DNA from 4 places in the Pseudoduganella sp. HUAS MS19 genome. Region 2 is predicted to be linked to each of the others. Evidence: riboswitches for the same ligand, from Rfam matches in the RefSeq annotation. Region 2 holds a riboswitch; each other region holds the start of a gene.
The links. A riboswitch is a leader RNA that binds a small molecule or an ion and turns the genes downstream of it on or off. The one in region 2 is predicted to bind cobalamin.
Positions count from the first base shown of each region.

Region 1: another riboswitch for cobalamin. It lies ahead of ACWBU6_RS09500 (TonB-dependent receptor); the one in region 2 lies ahead of ACWBU6_RS28130 (cobaltochelatase subunit CobN).
Region 3: another riboswitch for cobalamin. It lies ahead of ACWBU6_RS17140 (TonB-dependent receptor); the one in region 2 lies ahead of ACWBU6_RS28130 (cobaltochelatase subunit CobN).
Region 4: another riboswitch for cobalamin. It lies ahead of ACWBU6_RS01555 (energy-coupling factor ABC transporter permease); the one in region 2 lies ahead of ACWBU6_RS28130 (cobaltochelatase subunit CobN).

Region 1 covers NZ_CM132133.1:2,065,576-2,072,941, forward strand. Annotated here, with positions in the region: gene ylqF (ribosome biogenesis GTPase YlqF) at 1-515, shown strand, start outside; gene ACWBU6_RS09485 (DODA-type extradiol aromatic ring-opening family dioxygenase) at 519-1,307, opposite strand; gene ACWBU6_RS09490 (hypothetical protein) at 1,327-2,187, opposite strand; gene ACWBU6_RS09495 (M1 family metallopeptidase) at 2,184-4,325, opposite strand; cobalamin riboswitch at 4,373-4,568, shown strand; gene ACWBU6_RS09500 (TonB-dependent receptor) at 4,640-6,583, shown strand; gene ACWBU6_RS09505 (thiol:disulfide interchange protein DsbA/DsbL) at 6,700-7,356, shown strand; gene ACWBU6_RS09510 (hypothetical protein) at 7,360-7,366, shown strand, end outside.
Region 2 covers NZ_CM132133.1:6,128,012-6,135,377, reverse strand. Annotated here, with positions in the region: gene recQ (DNA helicase RecQ) at 1-363, opposite strand, end outside; gene ACWBU6_RS28155 (undecaprenyl-diphosphate phosphatase) at 360-1,193, opposite strand; gene ACWBU6_RS28150 (MFS transporter) at 1,329-2,471, opposite strand; gene ACWBU6_RS28145 (YkgJ family cysteine cluster protein) at 2,522-2,782, opposite strand; gene ACWBU6_RS28140 (YkgJ family cysteine cluster protein) at 2,797-3,054, opposite strand; gene ACWBU6_RS28135 (hypothetical protein) at 3,079-3,384, opposite strand; cobalamin riboswitch at 3,536-3,752, shown strand; gene ACWBU6_RS28130 (cobaltochelatase subunit CobN) at 3,792-7,366, shown strand, end outside.
Region 3 covers NZ_CM132133.1:3,790,316-3,797,681, reverse strand. Annotated here, with positions in the region: gene ACWBU6_RS17155 (hypothetical protein) at 1-179, shown strand, start outside; gene ACWBU6_RS17150 (hypothetical protein) at 182-529, opposite strand; gene ACWBU6_RS17145 (PepSY domain-containing protein) at 545-2,062, opposite strand; gene ACWBU6_RS17140 (TonB-dependent receptor) at 2,050-4,050, opposite strand; cobalamin riboswitch at 4,319-4,536, opposite strand; gene ACWBU6_RS17135 (VOC family protein) at 4,700-5,053, opposite strand; gene soxR (redox-sensitive transcriptional activator SoxR) at 5,171-5,641, shown strand; gene ACWBU6_RS17125 (hypothetical protein) at 5,791-6,060, shown strand; gene ACWBU6_RS17120 (S8 family peptidase) at 6,098-7,366, shown strand, end outside.
Region 4 covers NZ_CM132133.1:334,870-342,235, reverse strand. Annotated here, with positions in the region: gene ACWBU6_RS01585 (precorrin-8X methylmutase) at 1-133, opposite strand, end outside; gene ACWBU6_RS01580 (sirohydrochlorin chelatase) at 130-1,044, opposite strand; gene cobM (precorrin-4 C(11)-methyltransferase) at 1,041-1,832, opposite strand; gene ACWBU6_RS01570 (energy-coupling factor ABC transporter ATP-binding protein) at 1,829-2,689, opposite strand; gene cbiQ (cobalt ECF transporter T component CbiQ) at 2,686-3,420, opposite strand; gene ACWBU6_RS01560 (energy-coupling factor ABC transporter substrate-binding protein) at 3,410-3,757, opposite strand; gene ACWBU6_RS01555 (energy-coupling factor ABC transporter permease) at 3,754-4,434, opposite strand; cobalamin riboswitch at 4,559-4,762, opposite strand; gene ACWBU6_RS01550 (DUF1800 domain-containing protein) at 4,937-6,583, shown strand; gene ACWBU6_RS01545 (DUF1501 domain-containing protein) at 6,595-7,366, shown strand, end outside.

The sequences.
Region 1 (7,366 bases), 2.4 Mb from region 2:
GCGACGAGCCGGCAGTGACCAAGCAGCAGCAGAAGATTTACCTGGATATGGAAACGGTACTGATCGATACCCCGGGGCTGCTGTGGCCGAAGATTGAAATGCCGTCCGACGGTATGGCGCTGGCGGCTTCGCACGCGATCGGCGCCAACGCGCTGATCGAGGAAGAGGTGGCGGTCTGGCTGGCGGAAGAACTGCTGAAGCGCTATCCGGAATTGCTGAAGGCGCGCTACAAGGCGGACGTGTCGGCCATGGACGGCGTGGCGCTGATCGAGCGCGTGGCGCAACTGCGCAGCTACCGCTTGCGCGGCGGCGACTGGGACTTCGAGAAAGCTTCGCACATGCTGCTGCAGGATTACCGCAGCGGTGCGCTCGGCCGCATTTCGCTGGAAACCCCTGCCACCCGTGCCGAAGCGCTGGCCATCCATGCGGAAGCGGAACGCGTCAAGGCCGAAGAGGCGGAGCGCAAGGCCGCCGAGAAGGAAGCCGAGCGCATGAAGGGCAAGCGTGGCACCTGAACCTTAACCGAGTTTGAAGCTGCTGACCGCCAGCGCCCCCATGAAGCGGTCTTCGTGATATACCACCGCGGCGGCCGCCTCCTCGGCCGCACCCACCGCCACCATCAAAGGCAGCAGGTGCTCCTCGCGCGGATGCGCCAGGCGCGCGGCGGGCGCACCTTCCCATTGCAGCAGGCGCGCCGTGCGCGCGGCCGGCGCTGCCGCCATGGTCTCGCGCAGCCAGCCATCGAACAGGCGTGCAGCCTCGGCGCCGGCGGCATTGAAAGCGCGCAAGTTGTGGTAGCTCAGGCCGCTGCCGACAATCAGGATGCCTTCAGCGCGCAAGGGCCGCAGCAGGCGCCCGATTTCCAGGTGCTCGGCCGGATCCAGGCCATGGCGCAGCGAGAGCTGCACGATCGGTACATCGGCATGCGGGAAGGCGGGGTACATGGCGCTGAACGTGCCATGGTCGAAGCCGCGCTCCGCATCGAGCCTGGCGCGATCGCCCAGCAGTTCGATCACGCGCGCGGCCAGCGCCGGCGACCCGGGGGCGGGATATTCGATCTGGTAAGTATGCGGCGGGAAGCCGCCGTAATCGTAGATCATCGGCGGCCGGGCCGACGATGAAACGAGGAAGTCGCGTCCTTCCCAGTGTGCGGTGACAACGAGCAGGGCCCGGGGCTTGCCGCCGGCCTGGCGCGGCAGGTCACGCAGCGAGGCGTCCAGCTGGTCGTATGCGTTGCCGAACTGCTCGCGCATCCAGGGCCAGGGGCCGCCGCCGTGGGACAGGAAGAAGGTGGGCAGGGTAGTCATGCCCACCAATATACTCCGCTCAACGATTCGTTGCAGACAGCGTCATCAAGGCAAACAGTCGCGCCGCGCGCATCCACGCCATCGCCAGCACGATCAGCTGTGCCAGCAGGAAGCCGGCCAGCAGCAGCAAGCCATTGCTGCCCGCCAGGTTGATACGCGCCAGCGCGAACGCGCCGGCGGCCAGCAGGCCGGCCATCGTCAGCAGCAAGTAACTGCCCAGCATGGCGCCCGGGCGGCGCAGCAACAGCTTGAGCCCCCACCACCAGGCCTTGACCGCGGAGCTGCGGCGGCGATCGATCGCCAACTGGGCACGCCCGGCATCCAGCGTCAGGTTGGCCAGGGCCAGCAGCAGTACGCCTAGCGCGTTGGCGAACAGCGCCCACGCGTCGGCCTCCGATTCGAGCCTGGCCTTCTCGGCCATGTCCCGCGCAACATCGGCCACCGCGCCGCTGACCGCCAGCGCCAGGCCAAACGGCACGACAGCCCACACCAGCATGCGGAACATGCGCGGGTACTCGCTCACGCCGCCGGCGAACAGTTGGCCGAAGCTTGCAGTCTCCTGCGAGCGGCCCGCTGTGACGATCACTCCGGTCAGAAGCGGCGACAGCAGCAGGGTAAGCACCAGGGCGGCGATCCCGCCTGCCTGCAGCGCCAGCTTATTGCGCTTCAGTTCAGCCATGATGTCGGACAGCGCCAGCAGGTCCAGCGAGCTGGCCAGTTCCGGCGCATGCACCGACTGGTCGAGAATGCCGGACAGCGTGCTCCACATCGGCGCAGCGAGAAGCAGGGTGGGCAGCAGTGCGGCCACGAGCCAGGTCACCAGCAGCCGCCACTGCAGGGCGGCGCGGCTTGCGTTTTTCAGGTTGGCGGACAGTTTCATAGCGTTGCAATGAAGGAGATCAGGGTCTGGACGATGGCGGCGAAGGCGAAGCTCCAGCGGCGCGCGGCGCGGCCGTCTGGTTCGAGCGTGCGGCTGTCATCGAGCTTGTTGCCATCGAGGCGGTGCTTGCGGCCGGGATCGAGCTCGGCCGATACGGCCTTGGCTGGCTTGGTCCACTCGAAGGTTCGCCAGCGCTCTTCTCCGTCCCACAGCACGGCTTCGCTGCTGCCGTCGGCGAACTTGACGAGCAGGGTTTGCGGCACGTCGGCGCCGCGCCGGCGCACGGTCACCATGGTGTGGTAGGGGTAGGGCCCCTGATATTCCCTGGCATCCGGGTATTGCTCCTTCCATCCCTTGCGTTGCTTGTTTATCCGTTCCGCCACCTGCTCCGACGTCAGCTCGACGCGCTTGCCGTTCTCGACATGCACGCCTGGCTGCGGCAGCACTTCGGCACTGGTGAATTTGGCGATGCGGTCGTCGACCCGGCTCACGTTGTATACCTGCTGCGCAAACACCTGCTCCACCAGCTTGCGGTTGCCGCTTACGTCGCTCAATACCGCGCGGAAGTCGGCTACGCTCGGATGGCGGAATTTCCAGCGGCGGTAGTATTCCTTGAAAGCGCGTCCCATCACGTCCTTGCCCAACTGGGCTTCCAGGTCGTGCATGGCGGTCGCGGTGCGCGAATATACGGGACCCACACCCTGCAGGCGATGGAAGGCGCTGGCGCCCAGCGGATCCGCTGGCTCTTCGCGCGGGGTCATGGCGCGCTCAGCGTCCCAGACGTCAAAGCGCGGCGCAAATCCGAGCCTGCTGAGCAGGGGCGTGGTGGCATCGACCTTGCGGCCCAGGTCGGACAGCATGCGCGTGTTCCAGTACTGGTTCAGGCCTTCGTCCAGCATCGGTTCTTCGAACTCGTTGCTGGCGAGGATGCCGTAAAAATAACCGTGGCCGAACTCGTGGATCGTGACGAAATCGAGCTCGAAAGCGCTCAAGGTGCCGGGCGTGAGGTCCTTGTAAGCATCGGCAGTGAAGAAGGTCGGGTATTCCATGCCGGCCGCTTCGCGCGCATTGTAGGGAGGGATGACCACGGTGACCGTCTTGTAAGGGTAGGGGCCGAGCGTTTTCGAGAAGTAGTCCAGCGAATCCCTGGCGGCTTTCAGCACCGGCGCGGCGTTCGATGCGTATTCCGGCGGGAACAGCACGGTGATCTTTACCTGCGGGCTGCCCGCGCCGGTCCAGGTGCCGGTCAATGGCCTGGCGGTGCGGCTGTCCGCAGTCCAGGCAAAATCGTGCACGTCGCCTTGTACGAAGTGGTGGGTCAGCTTGCCGTCCTTTTCGGCCGGCGGGCCTTGCAGCTCGCCGGTGGCGCCCACGGTATAGCCTTTAGGTACGGTCAGTTTGACGTCGTAGCTGCCGAAGTCGGCATAGAACTCCGACTCGGCATGGAACTCGTGCGCATTCCAGCGTGCCTGCGTGGCGCCGCGCTCACCGGGCAATTCAAGGACGGCGATCTTGGGGAACCATTGCGCCACCAGGTGGAAGGTGCCGAAGTAGCCGGTGCGCGATACCACGCGCGGCAACTGGTCGAAAAAGCTGATGTCGAGCGTGGTGCTGGCGCCGGGCGCGACCGGCTGCGGCAGGTCCATGCGCACCACGGTGCGGTCGGTGGCGGGGCCGCCATCGGGCTGCACGAACTGCCACGCTACCTTGGCCCCGTTCTGCTGCACGCTGCGCAACGCGATGTAGCCCCATTCGCCGTCACTGGTATCGACGCCGGAGCGCAAGCCGGCGCCGCTCTTGCGCTGCTCGGTGAAGTAGGTGCTGCCGGGATTCTGGAAGGCGTTCAGGTACAGGTGCATGTACACGCTGCGTACCGGATTGCTGCTGCGGTTGCGCCAGGTCAGGCGCTGCTTGCCATCGATGGTGTGCTTGACGGGATCGAGGCTGGCCTCGATCTTGTAGTCAACCACGCGGTCCGACAGCGTGGCTTCCTGGCCGGTGCGCATGCCGCCCCACGCACCGGGGGCGCTGGGCGCGGTGACTGCGGCGGCGTTGCGCGGCGCCGTCGGTATCTCGGCTTGCGGTGCGGCGGCGCCGGCCAGCAGTGCGATGGCCGCGAGCGCGATGAAAGTACGCATGAGTCCCTCATAACAATTTGGCAACGCGTCACTATAGCCTAAGCAGCGTATAATGTGGGCGCCTTGGTGCCCGCCTCCTGTTCATGGAGGCAGTTAAACGGGAAACGCAATGTGCTGCCCCCGCAACGGTACGCAAGCGCCGTCCTCATGACGGCAGGCCGCGCCAGATAACCACTGCAGCTGCAGGAAGGTGGAACGGTCAGTCTTGCCAGCCCGGATACCGGCCAGGGAGGTGGAAGCGCACCCGCACAGGGATCGTCTTCCGTGGATTCCGGCTGCGGGGAGGCAGGCGGAAAATACTCATTCAAAAAGTCATGACCTTCATCACCTCGCGCTGCGCGCTTGCCGCAGCTGTTGCCCTGTGCTTTGCCGCAGCGGCCCAAGCCCAATCCAACACCGTTGTCGTTTCCGGTTCCCGCTTTGCCAGCGATCCATCGCTGCTGCCGATCGGCGCCACCACCATTACCGCGGCAGATATTCGCCGCGCCGGCGTATCCGACGTCAGCCAGGCGATCCGCAAGATCGGCGGCGTATACGGCCGCCAGAGCCTGACCGGCAGCCCCGACTTCGGCCTCGACCTGCGCGGCTTTGGCGCCAACAGCGACCAGAACGTGGTGATCGTGCTGGATGGCGTGCGCCTGAACGAGAACGAGCTGTCCAGTGCGACCCTGTCCACCATCCCGATCGATATGGTGGAGCGTATCGATATCATGCGCGGCGGCGCCAGCGTGCTGTATGGTGAAGGCGCGACCGGCGGCGTGATCCAGATCACCACCAGGCGCCCGCAGGCCGGTGCCCGCAGCGGCAATATGTTCACTGAGCTGGGCCAGTTCGACAGCGGCGAAGTGCGCGCCAGCGTGGTGCAGGGCTTCGACGATTTCGCCTTTGATGCTTCGGCCGGCCACCAGCGCTCCGACAACTATCGCGACAACAACGAGTTCAAGCAGTCGCGCTTCAACGGCGGCGTCAAGTTCCACACAGGCGTTGGCAGCTTCTCGCTGCGCGCCGATATCGCGCGCCAGGACCAGCGCTTCGCCGGCAGCCTGACGGAAGCGCAATTCAACGCCAACCCGCGCCAGACCCTGACCCCGAACGATTTCGGCAAGCTCGATAGCGAGCGCTACACAGCCGCCTGGGAACGCAAGATCGGCGCCTTCGACCTGGCGGCCGAGCTGTCGCACCGCAAGAAGGAAGCCAAAGCCACCTATTTCACCATGTTTGGCGTTTCCAGTTCGGCCTACGACACCGAGCAGACCCAGTTCTCGCCGCGCGTGCGCCACCTGGGCCAGTTCAACGGCGTGCTGAACGAACTGGTTGCCGGCTTTGACTTCGGCCGCTGGAACCGCGTCACCACTGCAACCTTCTCGGCCGCCGACGCCAAGCAGAAGAGCAAGGCCTTCTACGTGCGCGACGAGATGAAATTCACCGGTCGGCAACAGTTCCGCCTGTCCGCCGGTGTGCGCCGCGAACTGTTCGACAAGGACTCGGTCGATCCGATGCCATTCACCAGCGCCACGTACAGCGTCAAGCAAGCCAACAACGCCTGGGAAGTGCAGGGCAGCATGCTGGCCGCGCCAGGCCTGACCGCCTGGGCCAAGCTGGGCCAGAGCTACCGCGTTGCCAACTCCGACGAGAACGGCTTCACCCCGCAAGCCAACAAGCCGCTGGAAACCCAGAGCTCGCACGATGCTGAAATCGGCCTCGGTTACGCGCGGGGCGCCTTCAAGGCCGACGCGCGCATCTTCCGCCACAACCTGGACAACGAGATCTACTACGATCCGACCGCAGGCATGTTCGGCGCCAACACCAACCTGGCCCCGACCCAGCGCAAGGGCTTTGAACTGGACGGCAGCTACCGCTTCGCTCCGGCATGGCAGGTGCAGGGCCACTACCAGCAAGTGGAGGCCGAGTTCCGCTCCGGCCCTAACGCCGGGCGCGAGCTGGCGCTGGTACCGAAGAACATCCTGACCGTGCGCCTGGCATGGCTGCCTTCCGACGGCCAGAGCGCCGACATTGGCGTGCAGCGCGTGGGTAAGCAGCGTTATGGTGGCGACTTTGACAATAGCTGCGACGCCCGCATGCCGGCATATACCGTGGTCGATGGCCGCTACGCGCGCAGATTCGGCCAATGGGAGCTGGCGCTGACCGCGCTGAACATGTTCGACAAGGAGCACTTCAGCCAGGCGTTCAGCTGCCGCGCAGGCATTTATCCGAACAGCGGCCGCCAACTGAAAGTTTCGGCGCGCTACGACTTCTAAGCGCTTAAAGCTGGCTTAAAACCGCCCCGTTGGCGCCAATTTGGCCCACGGGGCTGATCACAGCGCGCAAAAAATGGTAATCTCGCGGCGTTTACCACTTACCCGTAAGGATGACCATGCGTTTGCTGCGACTGCTGATTGCTTCTGCCGCCCTGATGTTTACCGCCGCCGGCGCCTACGCCGCCGAGCCGAAACAAGGCGTTGACTATACGGTCCTTGACACCCCGGTGCGCACTGAAGCCCAGGGTAAAAAGGTCGAGGTGGTCGAGTTCTTCATGTACACCTGCCCGCACTGCAACGCGCTTGAGCCGCGCATCGCCGCCTGGGTCAAGCAGAACGCCGACAAGGTCCACTTCCGCCGCATTCACTTCGCCCGCGGCGAAAAGGACCCGCTGGCACGCGCATACGTGACCCTGGAAGCCATGGGCGCCACCGATGCCGCCAGCCAGAAGCTGTTCCATGCCATCCACGTTGAGCGCAAGCGCCTGATGCGTGAGGAAGACGTGACTGCCGTGGTGGTCAGCGCCGGCATCGACAAGGCCAAATATGAAAGCGTCTACAAATCCTTCAGCGTCGAGTCTAAAATGAAGCGCATGGAGAGTACCGTTGCCCAGTACAAGGTGGACAGCGCGCCGACCCTGGTGGTCGATGGCCGTTACGTGACCTCCCCGACCATGGCCGGCCGCCCGAATCAGCCGGAAGAGCAGTCCCAGGCCGCGGCGCTGGCGGTTGTCGACTACCTGGTCGCCAAGGTTGCAGCAAGCAAGAAGTAAGACATGGACG
Region 2 (7,366 bases):
GTAGAGCAGGTCGATCTGGCCGGTGCGCACCAGGCGCTCGATGCGCGCCGCTTCCTCGTAGGTCTGGGTGGAATTGAGGAAGGCCGCGCGCACGCCCACTTCGGCCAGTGCGTCGACCTGGTCCTGCATCAGCGCGATCAGGGGCGACACCACCACGCCCACGCCGTCGCGCAGCATGGCCGGGATCTGGTAGCACAGCGACTTGCCGCCGCCGGTGGGCATCAGCACCAGGGCATCGCCGCCGTTGCCGACATGCTCGACAATCTGCCCCTGCTGGCCGCGGAAGGCAGGGTAGCCGAATACGGTCTGCAGCAGGTGCAGCGCGCGCTGGCTGGTGTCTGGCTGGTCCATCTTGTCGGTCATTCGTGCCAGGTGACCACGCCCGTGTAGGCGGTGACCAGGACTACCACGCCAAATACGATGCGGTACCAGGCGAAGAAGGTGAAGCCGTGGGTGCTGACGTAGCGCAGCAACCAGCGCACGCACAGGAAGGCCGAGACGAAGGCCGATACGGTGCCGACGGTGAATACCGGCAGGTCGGCTGCCGACAGCAGTGCGCGCTCCTTCCACAGCGAATAGAAGGTGGCCGAGAGCAGGGTCGGGATGGCAAGGAAGAAGGAAAACTCGGTTGCCGCCTTGCGCGACAGGCCCACCAGCAGGCCGCCGATGATGGTGGCGCCGGAACGGCTGGTGCCGGGGATCAGGGCGAACGCCTGGGCGCAGCCGACTTTCAGTGCGTCGCCGATACTCATGTCGTCGACGGTCTGCACGCGCACGGTGACCGGGTGCAGGCGGGCGCGGCGCTCCACCCACAGGATGACGACGCCGCCGACGATGAAGGCCAGCGCCACCGGGGCCGGATGGAACAGGACGGCCTGGATGCTTTCGCTGAACAGATAGGCCAGCACGCCGGCCGGGACGAAGCCGACCAGCACGTTCAGCGCGAAACGCTGAGCCTTGCGCTCGTGAAAGATGCCGGCCAACACCTCGCCGATCTTGCGGCGGTATTCCCAGATCACGGCCAGCATGGCGCCCCCCTGGATCACGATTTCGAACACTTTCATCTTCTCGCCCGTGAAGTCGAGCAGGCTGCCCGCCAGGATCAGGTGGCCGGTGGAAGAAATCGGCAGGAATTCTGTGAATCCTTCGACCAGACCCATGATCAGGGCCTTCAGCAGGAGAACGATATCCATTGTGATTTTGTTAAGTGAATCGATGGGAGGACGCGGGCGGCATGCTGCGCGGGCACGAAGCTTACCATGAGCGTCCTCCGGCGACGCACATAATCCAAGGTTAGCCCCGTTGCCCGGGCGCCGGTTTGCGCTGCATCAGGAGTGGACCCGCACCAGGCGGCTGCTGGCGGCCACCAGCAACAGCGCGCCGCCAAGCACGGAAAAGGCCAGGTTCAGGCTGGACAGGTGGGCCACGAAACCGATCAGGGCCGGGCCGGCCAGGATGCCGGCGTAGCCGATGGTGGTGATGGCGGCAATGGCCAGGCTGGCCGGCATGGCGCGCTGGTTGCCGGCGGCAGTAAACAGGATGGGCACGATGTTCGAGGCGCCCAGGCCGACCAGCACGAAGCCGGCCAGCGCCACGGCCGGCGTCGGCGCGGCCACTGCCGTGAAGAAACCGGCGGCGGCGCACAGGCCGCCTGCCAGCAGCACGCGGCGGCCGCCGCAGCGGGCCACGACGCGGTCGCCGGTCAGGCGGCCCACCGTCATGGCGATGGCAAAGGCGGCGTAGCCGAGGCCGGCGCGACCTTCTTCCAGGCCGCGTTCGGCGCTCAGGAACACGGCGCTCCAGTCCAGCATGGCGCCTTCGGCCAGGAAGACGATGAAGCACAGGGCGCCGATGAAGATCACGGCGCCATGCGGCATGACAAAGCCTGGCGCGTCGCCTGCGCCCGCTTCCGGCTGGTGCAGCAAGTCGGGCGCGGCGCGCCACAGCAGGAGCACGATCAGCGCCGCGATGGCCAGGCAGGCGCCCAGCGGCCCGCTGCCAAGCCACAGCAGCAGCGCCATGCCGCCTGCGCCGGCAAAGCCGCCCAGGCTGAACATGCCGTGGAAGCCCGACATCAGGGCGCCGCCGCTGGCCTTTTCGACCATCACCGCCTGCACGTTCATGGCCACGTCCATGGTGCCCAGCGCAGCACCAAACACGAACAGCACCAGCCCGAGCAGGATGGGGGTCGGCGCCAGCGCCAGGCCGGGCAGGGCCAGGCAGACCGCCAGCGCCGACCACAGCACCACCTTGCGGCAGCCAAAACGCGCCGCCAGCGCGCCGGTCAGCGGCATTGCCAGCAGCGAGCCGAGGCCGAGGCACAGCAGCAGCAGGCCGAGCGGGCCTTCCGCCAGCTGCAGGCGCTCCTTGGCATAGGGCACCAGCGGCGCCCAGGCGGACATGGCCAGGCCCGCCGTCAGGAAAGCCAGGCGGGTGGAGCGGCGGTGGCGGTGGTCGATGGTTTGGTTCATGGCTGAACATTCTAGCCGGGAATCGTTTCCAATGCCGGCGGCAGGCGTGTTCAGGGTGCGGTGGCCAGTTCGAGCGCACTGAGCCAGTGCATGGCCTGGCTGCGCGTTTCGCCGCACATCTCGGCCGAGGGCTGCAGGCCGGCGCAGAACGCCGGGCGCTCAGGCTGGCCGAAAATCTTGCAGCGTGCATCGTCTCCCAGTTGCACGCAACGCACCCCGGCCGGTTTGCCGTGCGGCATACCGGGAATCGGGGAAGTGATCGAGGGCGCCGTGCAGCAGGCGCCGCAGGCTGGGCGGCATTGGAAACTCATGATGGGGCGATATTTTACCGCGTCGGCCACCCCAGCCAGCGCATGGCCTGCTCGCGCGACTCGCCGCACACCGCTTCGTCGGCGCTGAATTGAACGCACACGAGGGGGCGTTCGGGCAAGCCATACAGCTTGCAGCGCCTGTGTGAATCGAGCTGGATGCAGGGCACGCCGGCCGGCTTGCCATCTGGCATGCCGGGGATCGGGCTGGAGATTGCGGGCGCCGTACAACAGGCGCCGCAGTGTGGACGGCACGGGATCGGGGTGCGGTTCACAGCCGTGTTTGCGGCGCTGCCTTGCTAGTGGATAACGTGGTGCGTGCGGCTGCCGAAGGCTTTCAGGGCATCGGACAGCGACACTTCGATCTGGCCCAGGTGGGCATCGGCCAGCACCCAAGGTTCGCCGTCCGCGGCATGGCGTTTGGCCACTTCGCGTTCGACCATGGCCGCCATGCGCTCGTGCAGCACTTGCTGGTAGCGCGGCGAATCCGGATTCCCAGCCTGGGCACGGGCATACATATCCGCCCCTTCCCACAGTTCCTGGATGCGCTCATCCCCAAGTCCGGAGGCGGCTGCCAGGACTTGTAATGTTGTCTTGTTATGCATTTTTACTCTCCCAGACACGTTCTTTGACGCGTACTTAGCAGTAAATACCTAATTCTCACGAATTACCAATCATTTCGCAGAAGTGGATCTTTATAACAACAGTCGTTATTTTTCTGGCTAGATTGTCCGCCCAGCGCCGTCTGCTAGAATGGCGCACGTTTATGTGATTGGTGCCTTCCTGCAAGCCTGCCGGGAGGTGAAACGGGAAGCCGGTGCCGCGCGGGATTGCCATCTTGCGCCAGTCCGGCGCAGCCCCCGCTGCTGTAAGCCGGACGAAACTGGCCAACGCCACTGTGCATCGCACGGGAAGGCCAGGCCAGCGGAGGATGAAGGCGAGCCAGAAGACCGGCCAGTCACCTTGATTGTGCGAAGCCCGGGGTGTGGTTTTGCGTGCTCGGAAATCCGCTGTGCCTACCATTACCTTTGCCCGGACCATCGCAGTCCTGCTTTGTGCATTCGCTTGCATGCCTGCCAATGCCGCCGTGCTGTTTGCCGTCGTCACCGAACGCGCTGCGCCTGTCGCCATCGAGGCGGCGCACCGCCACCTGGCGGCCCATCCGCGCGACCGCATCGTCCTGCGCACTGCGGCGCAGTGGATGGCGGCCGACGACAAGCAGGCCGCCCAGTGGCTGGCGCAGGCCGACAGCATCCTGGCGGTAGCGCTGTTTGGCGACCCGGCGCGGCGCCTGAAGGAAGCCTTGCCGCGCCACGCCCGTGCGCCAGCGACAGTGCTGGCCATGAACGGCGAGGCCACGCTCAGCCTGCTGTCGCGCGGGCGGCACGGCAACCTGCAAGGATTTTCGCCGGAAACGCTGCGCCAGCTGTCGACCGAGCAGCCGCCGCAAGCAGCGCTGCAGGCGGCCAGGGCGCGCCCCGCAGCGGCCCAGTGGCTGGCAGCCCGCCAGCTATGGCAAGCCGGTGGCCGCGACAACACGGCGGCCTTGTTCGCCCACTTGCTCGACCCGTCCGCCGCCCTGGCCGAACCGCTGCCGGAACCGGCACTGCGCCTGCGCGCCGGCCAGCGCGAACTGCACGATGCGGCAGCGTGGGGCAGGGCGGCGCAACTGGGCCTGCAGGCCCGCCCCACGGTGGTCGTGCTGGACCTGTCGAACATGGACGGCGCGGTGCCGGATGCCGTGTGCCGCCGGATCGAGCGCAACGGCCAGCAATGCGTGCAGGTGCTGCCGCGCTGGGGCGGCGCTTCGCGCGAGGCCCTGGAGCGCTTGCCGGAACTGATTGCGCCCGCCGTGCCGGCCGCCATGGTGGTGCTGCAGGACTTCGTCGTGGGTGCCGCCGAAGGACGCGAGGCCGTCAGCGGCGCGTTCAAGAAGCTCGACATTCCCTTGTTCAAGGCGATCCGCCTGTCCGACCGCACCGCCATGCAATGGCGCCTGTCGCCGGACGGCCTGCCGCCCGATTCGGTGCAGTACCGGGTGGCGCTGCCGGAGCTGCAGGGCATCGGCCAGCCTGTCGTGGTGGCCGCGCTGGGCGAGCCGCAGCGCGACAAGCTGACCGGCATCGAGAACCGCCCGCCGGTAGTGCTGGCGGCGGAAACGGAACGCCTGGCCGCACGCGTCGACCGCTGGCTGGCGCTGCGTGCCAAGCCGAACCGCGACAAGCGCGTGGCGCTGGTCTACTACAACCACCCGCCGGGCCGGCAGAACATCGGCGCCGACAACCTCGACGTGCCGGCTTCGCTGTTCGACATGCTGCACGCACTGAAGGACGCCGGCTACGCGGTCGGCGCATTGCCGGACTCGCCGCAAGCGCTGCTCGAGCGCATCATGGCGCACGGCGTCAACTTGCCGGAAGACCGCGGCGCCTTGCGCGAGCTGGCGCCTTCCGTGAACAGCGTCAGCGCAGCCGATTACGCGAAGTGGTTCGCGACGCTGCCGCCGCGCGTACGGGGCGAAATGAGCAATGGCCTGCTGGGGCGCCTGCATGCCGACGTGCTGGAAGCGGAAGCTGCCGGCGAATGGGTGCTGGGCCGCAAGCAGGCCGAAGTCGTGATCAAGGAATTGCAGCACCTGGTGGAAGGCGCCGGCCATCCGCAGCGCCAGGCGGCGATCCGCGACCTGGCCGCGCTGGCCGATGGCTATGCGGGCTGCCTGCAGGCCAGGGCGGCGCGCCGCTGTGCTGCGCTGGAGCCCTTGCGCCGCCGCGTGGCCGCCTACGGCATCGAAGGCCTGAAGGGCTGGGGCGCGGCGCCCGGCAAGATCATGGTCGAGGGCGGCAAGCTGCTGGTGCCGGGACTGGTGTTCGGCAACGTGTTCATCGGTCCGCAGCCGCCGCGCGGCTGGGAAGTCGATGAAGAACTGCTGCACGCCAACACCAGCGTGCCGCCGCCGCACCAGTACCTGGCCTTCTACCACTGGCTGCGTGACCGCTTCAAGGCCGATGCGCTGGTGCATGTCGGCCGCCATTCCACCTACGAGTTCTTGCCGGGCAAGGCGGTCGGCCTGTCGGGCGACGATTTTCCCAGCCTGATCGCGGGCGACCTGCCCGGCATTTATCCCTACATCGTGGACGGCGTCGGCGAAGGCACGCAAGCCAAGCGCCGCGGCCTGGCAGTGATGGTCGACCACCTGACTCCGCCATTGGCCTCGACGCCGCTGTATGACGAACTGCTGTCGCTGCGCCAGATAGTCGAGAGTTACGAGGCCGCCAGTTCGGAAACGCTGAAGGCAAAGGCGGCGCAGCTGATGCGCGAACGCGTGGTGGCCCTGAACCTGAAGGCGGAACTGGAGGCGTCGATGGCCGACGTGCTGGCCGTGCGCGGCATCGGCTTCGATGCCGCCGACGATGATCTGCTGGCGCACGAGGTCGGGCATTACCTGACCAAGCTGCAGGAAAAGTTCATGCCGCACGGCCTGCACATTTTCGGCCGCCCGTGGAAGCAGGAGTCCATCGAACTGATGCTGGAGTCGATGAAGAAGGGCGGTATCGACGATCCCGAGGTGGCGCGCAAGCTGGCCGCTTCGCCGCTGAATGAAATGCGCGGGCTGCTGGCAGGCCTGGACGGCCGCTTCATTGAACCGGGCAAGGGCAACGATCCCTTGCGTTCGCCGGAAGCGCTGCCTACCGGCCGCAACTTCCATGCGGTCGATGGCGATATCCTGCCGACCAGGATCGGCTACCAGATGGGCTCCAGCCTGGCGGCCAAGGCTGCCGCGCGCGAGCGCTCCGACGCCGGCAGCGAAGGCATCTTGCTGTGGGCATCCGACGCTGTGCGCGATGAAGGCGTGATGGTGGCTTTCGCGCTGGCCATGATGGGCGCCGAGCCGGTATGGAACGCGCGCGGCATCGTCAACGACGTGCGCCTGGTGCCGGGAGCTGTGCGGCGCGATGCGCTGGTGACCACCTCCGGCCTGTTTCGCGACCTGTACCCGAACCTGATCCGCCTGGTCGACCGCGCCGGGCGCATGTCGCTGGCCGCTTCCGCCGCCGGCATCGCCGAGCGGGAGCCGGCATTGCGCGAAGCCCTGGAGGCGGCACTGGCGCCCCTGGGCGGCAGCGCCGGCGGCGGCACAGGTGCGAGCGCCGCCTGGGGCCGCGAGCCCACAACGGGCAACCGCGTGGCGCGCGAATGGCTGGTGCGCGTGCGCGCCTTGCAGGCCGGCGGCATGCCGCCGGCCGAAGCCGGCCGCGCCGCCGCTCAGCGCATCTTCGGCAATGCCCCCGGCGCCTACGGCGCTGGCGTCAACCGCCTGACCGAACGCTCCGGGGCCTGGCGCGAGCGCGACGAAATCGGCAAGGCCTACCGCAACCGCATGGGCCATGCCTACGGCCTGGACGCCAGCGGCGAGTCGAGCCACGCCGCCTTCGACGTTGCGCTGGACGGCATCACGCGCACCTACCATGGCCGCGCCAGCAACCTGTACGGGCTGCTCGATAACAACGACGCCTTCGATTACCTGGGCGGCCTGTCGCTGGCCATCGAGAGCCGCACCGGCCGCGTGCCGGAGGCGCTGATCCTGCAGCA
Region 3 (7,366 bases), 2.3 Mb from region 2:
GCAGGGTCTTCATCGAGAGCCAGACCATCTATAAGAAGCTGAATGCCGATGGAAGCTGGACGGAGGGAAACTGGTTGACGTCCGGCACCTATCGCATCATTGATGTTTATCCGCCGGACTACCAGCACACGTTTACACTGCACGAGGCTCCGGCGGACCGCAACTACTTCAAGCCTTAAGCTTATTCGTCAAATTCGGAGCTCAGGTCTTTGAAACCCATGCCTACCGCGAAGGGAAGGAACTCGTCCGGCGTGTCGAGCACGATCAAGCGCTTTTCCTGGATGACGGGGTCGCCCGGTGTCAGGTCAGGACCGTGGTATCCCAAGGCGCGCAGGCGAGTCCCGATGTCGGCAATCAGCTTTTGATCCTTGTGCAATCCATCGCTGGCCGGAACGGCCAGGTCGACATACAGGTCGACCACTCCGTAACCTTCGTCGAAGATGCGAAGGGATTGAATGTCGACGGCGCGGCCGCTGCCGTCCATGGCCTTGAAGGGGCCGCTGAGCTGGATATCGGTGTCTTGATTCATGCCCGGCAGCATACACTATTTGCGGGATTTCAGCGGCTGGGAAAGTTGATTTTCCAGCAAACCGGACTCTGCGGCTCTCCTGAGGCGGCGCATCCCCAAAACCAATCCGGTGCTGCTCAGCATTGCTCCGAGCACGCAAAGTGAGACGACGAGGATATCCCACAGCGGCCGTGCACGCAGGGCTGCTGAGAAATCGAGCCGGTGCAAGCCATCGAACAGCCAGCGCTTCCATTTGCTGTTATGGTCCGCATGCTCGACCAACTGGCCCAGGGCGGGATCGGCATAGAACGTGGTCTCATCGGCCAACTGGAACTGCACGCGCAGTACAGGAAAGTTGCGTTTTGCATGATGGCTGTAGTAATAGCTGTCGCCACTATTGAGCAGTGCGGCCGCCAGCACGGGGGCGCCAGGCCGTGTAGCGCGCACGGCATCCATGAGATCCTGTTCCGAAACTGCCGGCACCACCGCTCCGCTACGGGCATCGAGAATCCTTTTCTGATGTCGGTCCAGTGCGGCGAGGTACAGCTTGCCGCCTACTTTCCGCCATTCGAGCTCCAACAACGCGTCATGAGGCCGGATGACGCGTGCCAGGTCAAGCGACAAGTCCTCGTGGTTCAGCGGGCCGCCGGCAAACGCCAGCTGGTCATTCGCGGTTACGCCCGGCGATGCCAGCCAGTCGAAAGGCGTGACCGAGAGCCAACCGCTGAATAGCCAGGTCAGGGTCATGGTCCCGATGCCAAGGCCAAGCCAGTGATGCCATGCCTGCCAACCGCGATACGGCGAGCGTCGGCCGCTGGCATAGCGCCGGCGCAACCGCAGGCGTTGTAGGCCTAGAACCATGCCGGCTGCCACCAGCACGCATGCGGCACCGGAGGTCCATAACACCACCTGCCGCCATGGCTGGCCATGCGTGCGTAATGGGGTGAAGTAGACCCAGTGAACGACCGAGCCGGCCCAGTTCCAGGCGCGTTCATTGCGCGTGGTATCCCGTACCAGTTCGCCAGTGCGGCCGGATACATACAGCACACTGCCGGCCGGGTCGTCGGCCTCAACCCGGTATAGCGGACGGTGCATTCTGATGGAACCAAATGACCACTGATCCCCATCAATTACTTGCACCGTTACGCCCTGCGCAGCAGGCGCCGCAGTCCTGGCTGCGGCCCGGGCGATTTCCGGCGTGGCGTGCAGCGCGCTGCCGGTGTCTGCCCAGGCCGATGACCAGTGGCCATCGCGCCTGAAGTGATAGGCTGGCCTGCCCGCCACGGTGTTGAGCCTCACCGCGTCCGGAACACCGGCCTGGCCGGAGGATTGCCATGCGTCCCAGGCACCTACCTTGAGCTGCGAAAGGTCCAGCGGTGAAAGCCATGCCATGCGCTCCTGCTCGCTGAGTGCCGGATAAGGCACGTACATCATCACCATGCCGGAACCGAACCACACCAGTAGCAGCGAGCCAATGCCTATTCCAAGCCAGCGGTGCAGCAGGTGCAGCTGACGTTTCCACGATCCCATGGCTTTGAGGATCAGTAGCGCCATTGGACGGTCAGCTCGGCGTGACGGCGATCGCCCAGCAGGTACTGGCTATCGCTGTACGAGGTGCTGGCGTACAGCTTGTCGGTCAGATTGCGCATGTTCAGTTGCATCAGGACGTTGCGGTTGAAGTTCCAGCCAAGTGAGGCATCCATCGTCGTATACGCCGGCAGCAGTTGCGTGTTGTCGTTGTCGATGAAGCGTTGGCCTACATAGCGCGCGCCGATCGCCATGCGCCAGGCGCTGGTGCGGTAATTAAGCCAAAAATTGGACGAGATCCTTGGCACGTCGGCCGGGTGCTTGCCTGCGCGCGAGACATTGCCGCCCTCAAGCAAGCGGTCGAATTTCGCATCGGTGTAGGCCAGGTTCGCTTCCAGGCGCCATTCCTGTGCGAGGTTCAGGCTGGAACTGAGCTCAACGCCGCGTGATGACTGCGATCCGCCTTGGATGGACAGCGCTGGATGGGACGGGTCGCGGGTGATGATGTCGTCCTTACTGATGCGGTAAAGTGCCGCCGTCCATTCAGCTTTCCCGTTCGCCAGCGACTGCTTGAGGCCTGCCTCGACCTGGCGCGAGCTGGTAAGCTTGTACCGGCTGTTGGCCAGGTTCAGCGACAGCAAGCTGGAAACCGGGTCGCTGCCGCTGCTGACCTGGCCATACAGTGCGGTATCGGCCGCGAGATGCCAGGTCAAGCCGAGGCGTACCGCATTCGAATGAAGCCGGGAGGTAAAGCCAGGGGCGCCCAGCAGGCTGACGCGCTTGACCTTGTAGCGGTCGTGGCGCAGTCCAGCGAGCAGCAGCAGGCGCTGGTTAATGGCATAGGCCTCCTCCAGGTACAGTGCATTGGTCGTGGTGTCGGTAGCGAAATTGGGGCGTAGCGGATCCGGACTCTCGAACATGCCTGGTTCGAAGCCGATCGGCGCCACCGTGGATGCACCGCTGTAAGGCGAGTTATTGGTATGCATGAAGTCGATGGTGGCCACCTCCCAGCCTGCCACTACGCGGTTGGCGCCTGCGCTCCAACGTGCTTCCAGACGATTGCCAGTCTGTTCCTGGTTATGCCGGATGGCGATATAGTCAGTCCGCTCGACCAGCCGGGACTGCGTGTCGTAGAAATAGTTTTCCGCATTGCGCCAGTTGCGACGCGCTTTCAGATAGGCGAGCTCATTGATCACGGCCAACGCCGGGTTGATTCGCCAGCTCAGGCGCGCCACAGCTTTGTCATCCTGAAACGAGATGTCGGCGTCGCCGACGTTGTAGTTCTGGTCGCGAAGTTCGCGCGGGATACGGCCATTGACGAGTGGTGTGCCAAAGTAGCGCTGCGGTTCCTGTTCCAGGTGATCGAGCGACAGGTCGAAATCCACGTTGGGCGTTAGCGCATAAGTCATGCTCGAGAGGACTTTCCCGTGCCGGGACTGGCCACGATCGACCAACCCGTCGCCGCGATCGGCATAGGCATCGATGCGGAACGCTCCCTTTGCACCTAGGGGGCCAGTGGCGCCTACGCCACCTCGCAGGGTCTTGCCGCCGCCGATCCCGGCCATCGCTTCGTAGCTGCTGGCGCGCTGCGGTGCCTTGCGCACGGCATTGATGGTCGCGCCGGTAGTGCCGCTGCCGTGGACGACCGAACCAGGACCGCGCAGCACTTCGATGTATTCATAGCCCCAGGGATCGGCGGGGTAGGTGGCTGTGCCAGAGCCTACCTGCGGGCGCAGGCCGTTCTCCAATATTGCGATGGAACTGTTGCCGCTGAAGCCGCGCGCAGAATAGGCGACGCCGTTCCCGGGCGAGCTGGTGTCCGTCAGGCCGGTTGTACGGGTGATGGCGTCTTTGAGCAGCAGGTCGCCACGCGCCTGCATCGTGTCTGCGCTGAGCAATGCTACGCTTGCCGGCAATTCCTGTACTGCCAGGTTCAATCGGCTGGCCGTAGCGCCCTGGCGCCCCAGTCCCAGCCCCTCAAACTCCGCCACGCCTTGCACGGTGACGGTTGGCATGACCTCAGCTTGCTGGGCCCAGGCGCCGGCGGTGGAAAGCAGTGAGATGGCGGCTATGACAGGGTGAAGGAGGGGGCGATTGACTGGACGGATTGGCAACATGGAAAGGATTTCTGTAGTAGGTAAATGCGTGACGCACCGGCGCTGCGGCCGGCACAGCGCACGCATTGCGAACGCGAGCGCGCACCCGGACCGAGCGCAGTTTTGTTAAGCGATAAAAATGGAAAACGGCAAATACATTCCTGTCCAAAGCCACACCCCGGGCTTTGGACATTCATCGTGACTGGCCGGTCTTCTGGCTTACCCTCATCCTTCCCTGACCTTGCCTTCCCGTGCGGTGCACAGTGGCGGTTGGTCAAAGTCGTCAGGCTTACAGCAGCGGGGACTGCGCCGGACTGGCGCGAGATGAAAACCTCACGCGTCACCGGCTTCCCGTTTCACCCTTCGGCTGACAAGCAGAAGGGCACCTTTCACGTATTGCGGCGCATTTTACAGGGAAACAGGGATAACCCGGCAAGAAAAAAAAACTCCTGGAAATTTCATTGCTCCAGGGCGCAAGACAAAGCCAACAGGCAGATGACGGGAATCATGGTGGTTCCATACGGGGCGGTGATGGGCAGCGATGTGCAGCCTCGGTACGATCCGGGCTTCACGCTTCGCTTCCAGCCTGGGTCATGACTTCGAGCAGATGGCCATCAGGTGCTTCAATGTATATCGCCCGGCCTCCTTTGTGGTGGCAGACTCCCGCTTGGTCCTGCTTGCCGCGGGCGGCGCAGTATTCGAGCCCTTCATCACGGGTATGGGCGAGTACCTGATCGAATTCTTCTTCGCTCACGACAAATGCGTAATGCAGGGAAGAGCCTGCGCCTTCATTTGGAGCGTGAACGAGGAGCATCGATCCAAGTTGCGACGGGTCGGATAACCCGAGGATCTTGGCAAGGAAATCTGCCGGCTTGTGCTGGTCGTCTTGCCGGACAATGGTGTGCTTGAATTGGACGTTCACGCTACGCCCCCGTACAGGTTCTGCATCTTTAGATAACTCCTGGTGAATGCGCGCAAAATGCCCGCCACAGAAGCAGTCTAAAACCTCAAGTATAATTGAGGTCAAGGGGGTGTGAACATGAAGAACGAGCAAGCTGGTATCTCTCTCAACCTGTCGGTCGGCGAGGTGGCGCGCCGTAGCGGCGTCGCTGTGTCCACCCTCCATTTCTACGAGACCAAGGGTCTGATCAGCAGCTGCCGCACCGAAGGCAACCAGCGCCGGTATTCGCGCGATGTGCTGCGGCGCGTGGCGTTTATACGCGTCGCGCAAAGGGTGGGCATATCCCTTGCCGACATTCGGTCGGCATTGGCCACATTGCCCGTATCGGCGGCGCCTGGCCGTGCGGACTGGGAACGGCTTTCGGCCTCATGGCGGAGTGAACTGGACGAGCGCATAGCGCAGTTGCGGAAGTTGCGGGACACGCTTGACGATTGCATCGGCTGTGGATGCTTGTCCCTGGATCGCTGCCAACTGCGCAACCCTTCCGACAAACTGTCCGAGCACGGAGCGGGGCCGCACCGCCTGTTGATCAGTCACGGCCCCGGATAGAACGCCTGCCCGCCGCACTGTCCATGCCGCTTCGTCGGATGGTGCGGAGCCGTGACAATTCAAGAGAATCTCCTTGGGATGGAAGCCTATAGTGAACTGGTGCTGTCGGCGCTTGGCCGCCCGCGCCCCACTTCATTTAAAGGAGGTCCATGCAATTAGTCGTCAAGCTCGCCCCGGCAATTTCGCAAGTCAATCCTGGTGGTGATGCGCAGTCATTCACCCCGGAGTTGAAACGTACGCTGACGGCACTCGCACTCGACTTGCAACCAATGCACCCGGGCAGCAGCGATCCTGATCTCTCGGGTTTCTTCTATGCGGAGATACCGGATCAGGAGGCCGCCGCGCACGCGGCCAGCTTGTTGCAGCAAGCCCCTGGAGTTCTATCAGCCTACCTTAAGCCGCGCGACGAGATGCCCTGAAATTGACTGCAACACGACAGTAAGGGGAGGATCTGCAATGCAGAAGAATCGTGGTTTTATCGCAGGGAACAAGCAAGCCGGCGGCCCACCGTCCGGCGATGGCAGTGTACCGGAAAGGCTCAAAAGCGAGTGGGAGTTGATTGTTGTCGCTGAGCCTGGCTTTGCCCTGCGCTCCCGGCCGGATGGTATCGAGTCGGCCGCCAGCGCGGACGTGTCGCCGCTGGCACGTTTGCTTGAAGCGGAGCAGATTGTGCTGGAGCCGCTGTTCGGCAACGAAGAGAAGGTACTGCATGAGCGGCAATTAGCGCCGGCGGCAATGGACGGCAGTCCTGAGATGCCGGACTTGTCCGTGTATTACCGGGTCGACGTGCCGCAGGACCGCATGGCGCACCTGGCCGAACAGTTGCGTAAGCAGCCTGCGGTCAATGCCGCTTACATCAAGCCGCCAGCCGAGTTGGCGCATGCGGCGCTGGATGTCACCTGGGAAGAACTGAATACCATGACGCCGGATGCGCAAGATGCGCCCCCGGTGACTGCAGACTTCAGCGGCAGGCAAGGCTATCTCGACCCCGCACCTGGCGGTATCGATGCTCGCTATGCCTGGACCTTGGGCGGAGGGGGCGGCACTAACGTGAACGTCATCGACCTCGAGTGGGGATGGCGCTTCAGCCATGAAGACCTGCGCCTGAACCAGGGCGGCATTGTAGGCGGGACCGGGTCCACCAACACCGACCACGGCACGGCCGTACTGGGTGAGATCAGCGGCGACCGCAACACCATCGGCGTCACAGGCATTGCGCCGGAGGCGGTCATCAGCGCGGTTGCCTTCTCCATGCCGACTGCAACGGCAATCCGCAACGCGGCCGACCGTCTGCGTCCTGGCGACATCATGCTGCTGGAAATCCACCGGCCTGGACCACGTTATGCCTTTGCGGGCCGGCTGGATCAACTGGGCTACGTCGCCGTCGAGTGGTGGCCGGATGATTTCGCAGCAATCCGGTATGCCAGCAGCAAAGGCATCCTGGTGGTCGAGGCAGCAGGCAACGGCGCCGAGAACCTGGATGATGCCATTTATAACACCCGGCCAGCAGGTTTCCCGGCAACCTGGACCAACCCATTCAATCGCAGCAATCCCCAATGCGGCGCCATTGTGGTCGGCGCCGGGGCGCCGCCACCTGGAACCCATGGCCGTGACCATGGTCCGGACAGGTCACGCCTTGGATTCTCCAATTACGGCGCCTGCGTGGACGCTCAGGGCTGGGGCCGCGAAGTCACCACCACCGGTTATGGCGATCTGCAAGGCGGC
Region 4 (7,366 bases), 630 kb from region 2:
GCCGCACGATCGGCCACTGCGATTCGGTATAGGTGTGCACGCCCACTTCGGCATCGATGATGGCGAAGCTGTCATGCTCGATCGCTTGGCCGGCGCGGGTAAGTTGTTCGGTAACGGTATTGACGGTGCTCATGCCGGCTGCGCCTCCGCGTGCGCCGGCGCATGGTCGTGCGTGTGCGAATGGGAGTGCCCGTGGCCCAGGTCGTGCGCGATCTCGCGGTAGCTGCAGCCATCGCAAGGCAGGCGGCTGTCGGGTGCGCCTGCGCGCAAGTCTTCCACGCGCTGGTCCATCAACTCGAAGATTTCGGCCTCGAAGCCGAAATGCTCGCTGCAGGCAAAGCGCACCTGGGGGTACTGGCTGCGCAGGTGATCGACCTGGCGGTGGATGCGTTGCATCAGCGTGCCGGTGTACAGGTAGTAGGGCAGCACCACCACCTGCCGCATGCCCAGCGTCACCTGGCGCTGTACCACCTTCTCCAGGCGCGGCCAGGTGATGCCGGTAAAAGCGAGATCCACCAGTTCGTGGTCGCCTTCCTCCAGCAGCCAGCGCGCCATCTTGGCCATCTCGCCGTTGGCGCCGCGGTCGGAGGAACCGCGCCCCAGCAGCACCACGCCGGTTGTGGTCGGATCTGGCATGTCCAGCATGCCCATTGCCTTGCGCAGGCGCCGCTTGAGGATGGCCAGCACCGGATCGCAGGCAGTCAGGTGCGGCGCCAGCAGGAATTCCGTCTGCGGGCAGGCGATGCGCGCGCCTTCGAGCGCCTCCGGAATTTCCATCTTGACGTGGCCGGCAGCGTTCAGGATCAGCGGCACGACCAGCACGCGGCGCGAACTGGCGGCCACTGCCTGCAAGCTGGCGTTCAGCTCGGGCGGCGCGAACTCGATGAAGCACAGCTCGATACGCCAGCCTGGACGGCGGGCGCGCCACATGTCGACGAATTCACGGATCTCCTGGTTGCCGGACTCCTCGCGGGAGCCATGGCCGACGACGAGGATGGTATCGCTCGCTGCTGCAATCGCTGGCATCATGATGGATTGGTTCATGCGCTGGCCTTTCTGAATCGGTGGGTAAAAGTTGGGTCGTACAATTTGGAGCGCACCAGGGTTTCCCAGTGCAGGGCGCCCAGCGTCGGGCTGGCGACGATCATGGCCTGGCTGGCTACGCCGGCTTCGCGGCAGCGGTGTTTGATGTCGGCCAGCGTCCCGCGCAGGATCTTTTCCTCGCCCGGCCAACTGGCCTTGTGCACCACCAGCATTGGTGCGTCTTCCGGCCAGCCGGCTGCACGCAGCGCCGTTTCGACCTTGTACATCAGGGTGATCGACAGGAAGATGCATAAGGTGGTGCGGTGTGCAGCCAGGCTGGCCAGGTCCTCCCCTTCCGGCATGGGTGTGCGGCCCTCAACACGGGTGAAAATCACGCTTTGTGTCACCTCGGGCAGGGTCATGGATTCGCCGGCCGCAGCCATCGATGCCATGGCCGACGAAACGCCTGGTACCACGGCCCATTCAATGCCTTCGGCGCTGAGCGGGCGCGCCATCTCGATCAGGGCGCCGTACAGGCCGGGGTCGCCGGTCTGCAGCCGCACCACTGTGGCGTGGACGCGCGTCTGTTCGATCAGCCATGCCGTCATCTCTTCCAGCGTCATGTCCTTCGAGTCGCGGATGACGCAGCCTGGCGGCGCGTACAGTGTCGCGGCGCGGTCGACCAGCGAACCGGCAAACAGCACGGCGCCGGCTCGCGCGAGCAGCTTTTGTCCTTTTACTGTGATCAGTTCGGGATCGCCGGGACCGGCGCCGATAAACCAGACTTTGCCTGCAGGGCCGGTTGTCATGTCTGTAGTTCTCCTGTTTGTTCGTGGACTGGCTGCGCAGCGAGTGCCGCCAGGACGGCGTCAACGCTGCGCAGGGCCGGGCCGGCGGCAAGCAGGCCGTGCTTTGCCAGTTCGGCATGCAATGCCATTGCCTGCGGCAGGCGCTGGCCTGCGGCGCGTAACGCTTCACGCTGCAAAGCCAGCTGCTGCACTGGAGCAGAGGCGGTGCAGCGGCCTGTCGCCATCAAGTGAATCTCGTCGGCCCAGCGATAGGCGAAGTCGACGTCATGGGTGGACAGCACGATCGTGACGCCGCGTGCTGCCAGGCGGTTGAGCAATGCTTCAAGTTCGGCCTGCGTAGGCGCGTCCAGGCCCGCCATCGGTTCGTCCAGCAGCAGGACTTCCGGCTCCATGGCCAGGACGCCGGCGATGCAGGCGCGCTTCTTCTGGCCGAAGCTCAGGTGGTGCACGGGCCGGCGGCCGAAGCCTGCCAGCCCCACCGCATCGAGCGCCGCGGCCACGCGTGCGCGTACCGTGGCATCGTCGAGTCCGAGATTGAGCGGCCCGAATGCCACGTCTTCTTCGACCAGCGCACAGACCAGCTGGCGGTCCGGGTTCTGGAACACCAGGCCGACACGGCTTCGCAAGGCGTTCAAACCAGGACGGCTGTAGTCATAGGGCTGGCCGTGCCAGCGCAGGTTGCCGGCGGTCGGGCGCAGCAAGCCGTTCAAATGCAGGAGCAGCGTCGTTTTGCCGGCGCCATTGGCACCGAGCAGCGCGTGGCGGCCCCGCCGCAGCGTCAGGTTGCAGCCGCGCAGGCCGGAATTGCCGTCGGCGAACGCATGCTCCACTGCTTCCAGTCCTATCAAGGGAGTCATAGCCTGTCCCGCAAGGAAAATGCCAGCAGCAGCGCGCTCGCAACCAGCGACAGTGCGACATGGCGCCGTGCATGAGGGAAGGACGCAGGCAGGAAACGCAGGCCGCCCTGGAAGGCGCGTGCATCGGCTGCCATTTGCAGTGCCGTTGCACGCTGCCATACCTGCAATGCCACCTGTCCGGCCAGCAAGCCTGTCGACCGCCAGCGCTGGAGCAAGCCACGATGCCCGAGGCGCGCCGCCTGCGCAGTGCCGGCTTCACTCCATGCCTGGCGCAGGACGAACAGCATGCGGTAGCACAGCGCCATCAGGTCCAGCAGCAACGCGGGCATACGCAGACGCCGCATCAACGACAGCAAGTCTGGCAGTGGCGTAGCCAGCACCAGTCCGAGTACCGCAGCCAGTGTGGCGAGCGAGCGCAGTGCAATGTGCGCGACAGCCGGCAGCAGTTCCGGCGCCCAGCGCCAGCCGCCGCCGGCAGCAGGTGTGAACAACATCGTCAAACAGGACAATAGAAGGAAGCCGAGCGGAGCTGCCGCCACGGCAAAATAGCTGCGCACCGGCACGCGCGCGCCGGCAAGTGTGGCGAGCGTCGACAGCAGCGCGAGCACGGCCAGCGTGCCCGGGCTAAGGGCGATCAGGGCGGCAGCCACCCCCGCCAGCGCGAACAGCGCCTTGGCGGCCGGCGTGACGCCCTGCCAGCGGCAGGCGTAGGCCGCGCCATCAATTCGCATCAGTATCCCGCCCCGACGCTGGGTGCGCGCGCCGGCGCTCGCGCTCCCGCGCAACCGACATGCCGAGCCAGAAACCGATTACGCCCGCCCCTGCCGCCGCCTGAAGCGCAAACAGCAGCGACGCGATCTCGCCGCTCGGAGGTTCGAACGGCGGCGCAAACCAAGGCTGGTAGGCGGGTGCGATCGTGCTGATTGCCTGCTGCGCGCGCGCGTCCGCGCCGGCGAATGCTTCTTGCGCCGCGGCCCCCGGCTCCGCCGGCGGCACGGCAGCAAGCCACAGCGGCAACACCGTCAACAGGACGATGGTCCCCCACAGCAAGGCGGTACTCGCCTTCATGCCGCTTTTCCTTTCGCCAGCGCCATCACCGGGAGCGTGCGCAGCTCATGCGCATTGAAGCGCGCCATTGCATTCACCACCAGCACGGACAGCAAGCCCTCGCTGATAGCGATCGGCAGTTGCGTCAGGCCGAAGATGCCGGCGAACTTGGCGAACGAAGCGCCGATGCCGCCGACCGGATCGGGAAAGGCCCAGGCCAATTGGGCCGATGTTGTCAGGTAGGTCGCCAGGTCACCAATGCAGGCAGCCATGAACACTGCCATGGAACGCGACAGGCCCAAGGCGGCCGCCGTGCGAAACACGCCATAGCAAACGAACGGCCCAACGACCGCCATGGAAAACACATTGGCGCCGAGCGTCGTCACGCCGCCGTGCGCCAGCAGCAAGGCCTGGAACAGCAGCACGATGAAGCCCACCGGTACCATCGCAGCCGGCCCAAACAGCAGCGCGCCCAGTCCTACGCCGGTGGGATGCGAGCAGCTTCCCGTCACGGACGGCAGCTTCAGCGCCGACAGCAGGAAAGCAAAGGCCGCAGCCACGCCCAGCAGCATGCGCCGTTCCGGATGCAGCCGCAGGTCCCGCGACATGTTGCGCAAGCCCCAGGCCAGGAACGGAATGGAGACGGCTGCCCAGCCCAACGCATGCGCCGGGGGCAGGAAACCTTCCATGATGTGCATTCGAAACCTCCCGTCGAATGGTCAATGGGAGCACTTTCAGGGGAGAGCAAAAAAGACGGTCGACAAGGCGGGCGGACAAGACGCAGGAAGCCGGTCGACAGCGGCTTCCCTTCACCCCGGAGAATAGTGCTGGCAGTATCGGGCCGGTATTCTGGCTCGCCTTCATCCTCGTTCGGGCCTTCCCGCGCAAGCGCAGTGGCGTGTTTCCGAAGTCGTCAGGCTTACAGCAGCGGGGGCTGCACCGGAATGGCTGCATATGGCAGCGTCACCGGTTTCCCGTTTAACGCGCATCCAGGACAGGACGCGCGCACCCAATTGCCGAATAGTACATTAAAGAACTTGGCGGTGGCAAACCGCACCGTCCTAATAACTTTTATAAAAAAAGTCGCTCCTGACTAGCTTCCGCAGGGTTGAAGAAATCAGACAATCCCGGCGCACGATAGGTTTTACCCAAGCATTTCTCGCTATACTGCTCCCTCCAGGAAATTTCCAAGGGGCAACAATGGACGACACAATCGAACAGAACGAGAGCCTGCCAAAGCTCCCGGCGGCGCTCGCTGCGGCGGCGCTGCTGACCGCCTGCGGCGGCGGTGGCGGAGGCAGTGAAAGCGACGGCGGCAGCACTTCCCCGGTACCGCAGACCTTGGGCGAATCGATTGCCAGCGCCCAGGCCGCGCGCTTCCTCGCCCAGGCGTCGATGGGCGCAACGCGTGAACAGATGGCCAAGGTGCAGGCTGTCGGCTACAGCAAGTGGCTGGACGAGCAAATGGCAATGCCGGCATCGCAATCACGCTGGGACTGGCTGATGGCCAAGGGCTTCAACGCCATCGAGAACAAGAACAACCAGGCCGGTATCGACGCAGCGCTCTGGTTCAAGCTGCTGAAGTCCCCCGATACCCTGCGCCAGCGCGTGACGCTGGCCCTGTCCGAAATCGTTGTCGCTTCGCTGGACGGCTTTACCGGAGCCTGGCGCGCCTTCACCGGCGCCGCCTACATGGACCTCCTCGAGGCCAACGCCTTCGGCAATTACCGAACCTTGCTGCAGCAGGTCACACTGTCGACCGCCATGGGCGAGTACCTGACCTATCGCGGCAACGCCAAGGCCAATCCGAAGACCGGCTCCATGCCGGACGAGAATTACGCGCGCGAGATCCTGCAGCTCTTCACCATCGGCCTGGTGAAACTGAACCCGGACGGCACGGCAACCGAGCAGGAAACCTACACCCAGGCCGACATTTCCGGCCTGGCCCGCGTTTTCACCGGCTGGGACTCGGATCTCGCCGGCGGCACCAACGATACGCCGGACTACCGCAAGCGGCCGATGGTCCAGGTCGGAAGCAAATACGAGCCCGGCGAAAAAATCTTCCTCGGCACCACCATCGCCAGCGGCGTCGACGCCGCGACGGCCCTGAACAAGGCGCTCGACGCGATTTTCGCGCACCCTAACGTGGCGCCATTCGTTTCGAAGCAACTGATCCAGCGCCTGGTCACCAGCAACCCCGCACCAGCCTATGTGGCGCGCGTGGCCGCCGTCTTCGACAACAACGGCAGCGGCGTCAAAGGCGACCTGAAAGCAGTGATCAAGGCGATCCTGCTGGACCCGGAAGCACGTTCCGCATCGAGCCTGACCTCGTCCAGTTTCGGCAAGGTGCGCGAACCGATCCTGCGCTTTAGCGCCTGGGCGCGCGCTTACAGTGTTACTTCGCCAAGCGATGCCTGGGCCATCGGCAACACCAGCGAACCTGCGTTCCGCCTGGGGCAAAGCCCGCTGCGCTCGCCGAGCGTGTTCAACTTCTTCCGTCCCGGCTACGTGCCGCCGGCGCTGGGCGTGGTCGCGCCGGAGTTCCAGATCGTGAACGAAACCAGTGTGGTCGGCTATGCCAACTACATGCAAACCGCTATCAGCAAAGGCATCGGCGACGTGAAGGCCGACTATTCGACGCTGCTCCCCCTGGCCGACAACGTACCGGCGCTGATCGACGAGATCAACCTGGTTCTGGCGGCCGGCCAACTGGGTGTGGACACCGTCGCCCTGATCCGCAACGCCGTCACCGGCATGGCGACCGGCACTGACGCAGCGCGCGCCAACCGCGTGTACGCAGCGCTCACGCTGGTGATGGCATCCCCTGAATTCATTGTGCAGAAATAAAGGCTCCCACCATGACAAATCAAGCTTCGCGCCGCGCCTTCCTCAAGCGCGCATCGGCACTCGGCGTGGCAGGTGTGGCGGCGCCTTGGGCAATCAACCTGATGTCGATCGCCGAGGCGGCGGCAGCCACCGCAAGCGATTACAAGGCGCTGGTTTGCGTCTTCCTGTACGGCGGCAACGACTACGCCAACACAGTTGTGCCGTACGACAGCACCAGCTATGCGCTGTACCAGCAATTGCGCCCGACAATTGCCTATGCCCGCGACGCCCTGGCGGCTACGGCGCTGGCGCCATCGGTCCCGGTGCAGGACTCGTCCGGCGGGGCGCGCGAGTTCGCGCTCGCCCCGGCGCTGGCGCCCCTGGTCCCGATCTTCAACGCCGGCCACCTTGGCGTCATGCTGAACGTGGGCCCGCTGATCCAGCCCACCAGCAAAGCGCAATACCAGGCCAAATCCGTGCCGCTGCCGCCAAAACTGTTCTCGCACAACGACCAGCAATCGATCTGGCAATCGTCCGCGCCGGAAGGCTCGCGCACGGGCTGGGGTGGCCGGCTTGGCGACCTGTTCGAGTCCGGCAACGGCAACGCCACTTTCACCTGTGTTAACGTCTCCGGCAATGCGGTCTATATGGCAGGCAAGACGGCGGTGCAATACCAGGTGTCGTCCAATGGCTCGATGCAGTTCAATGGCCTGAAGTCGCCGCTGTTCGGCTCCTCCTCCGCCACCGAGGCATTGCGTACCTTGATCACTCAGCCGCGCACGCACGCGCTGGAGAACGAATACA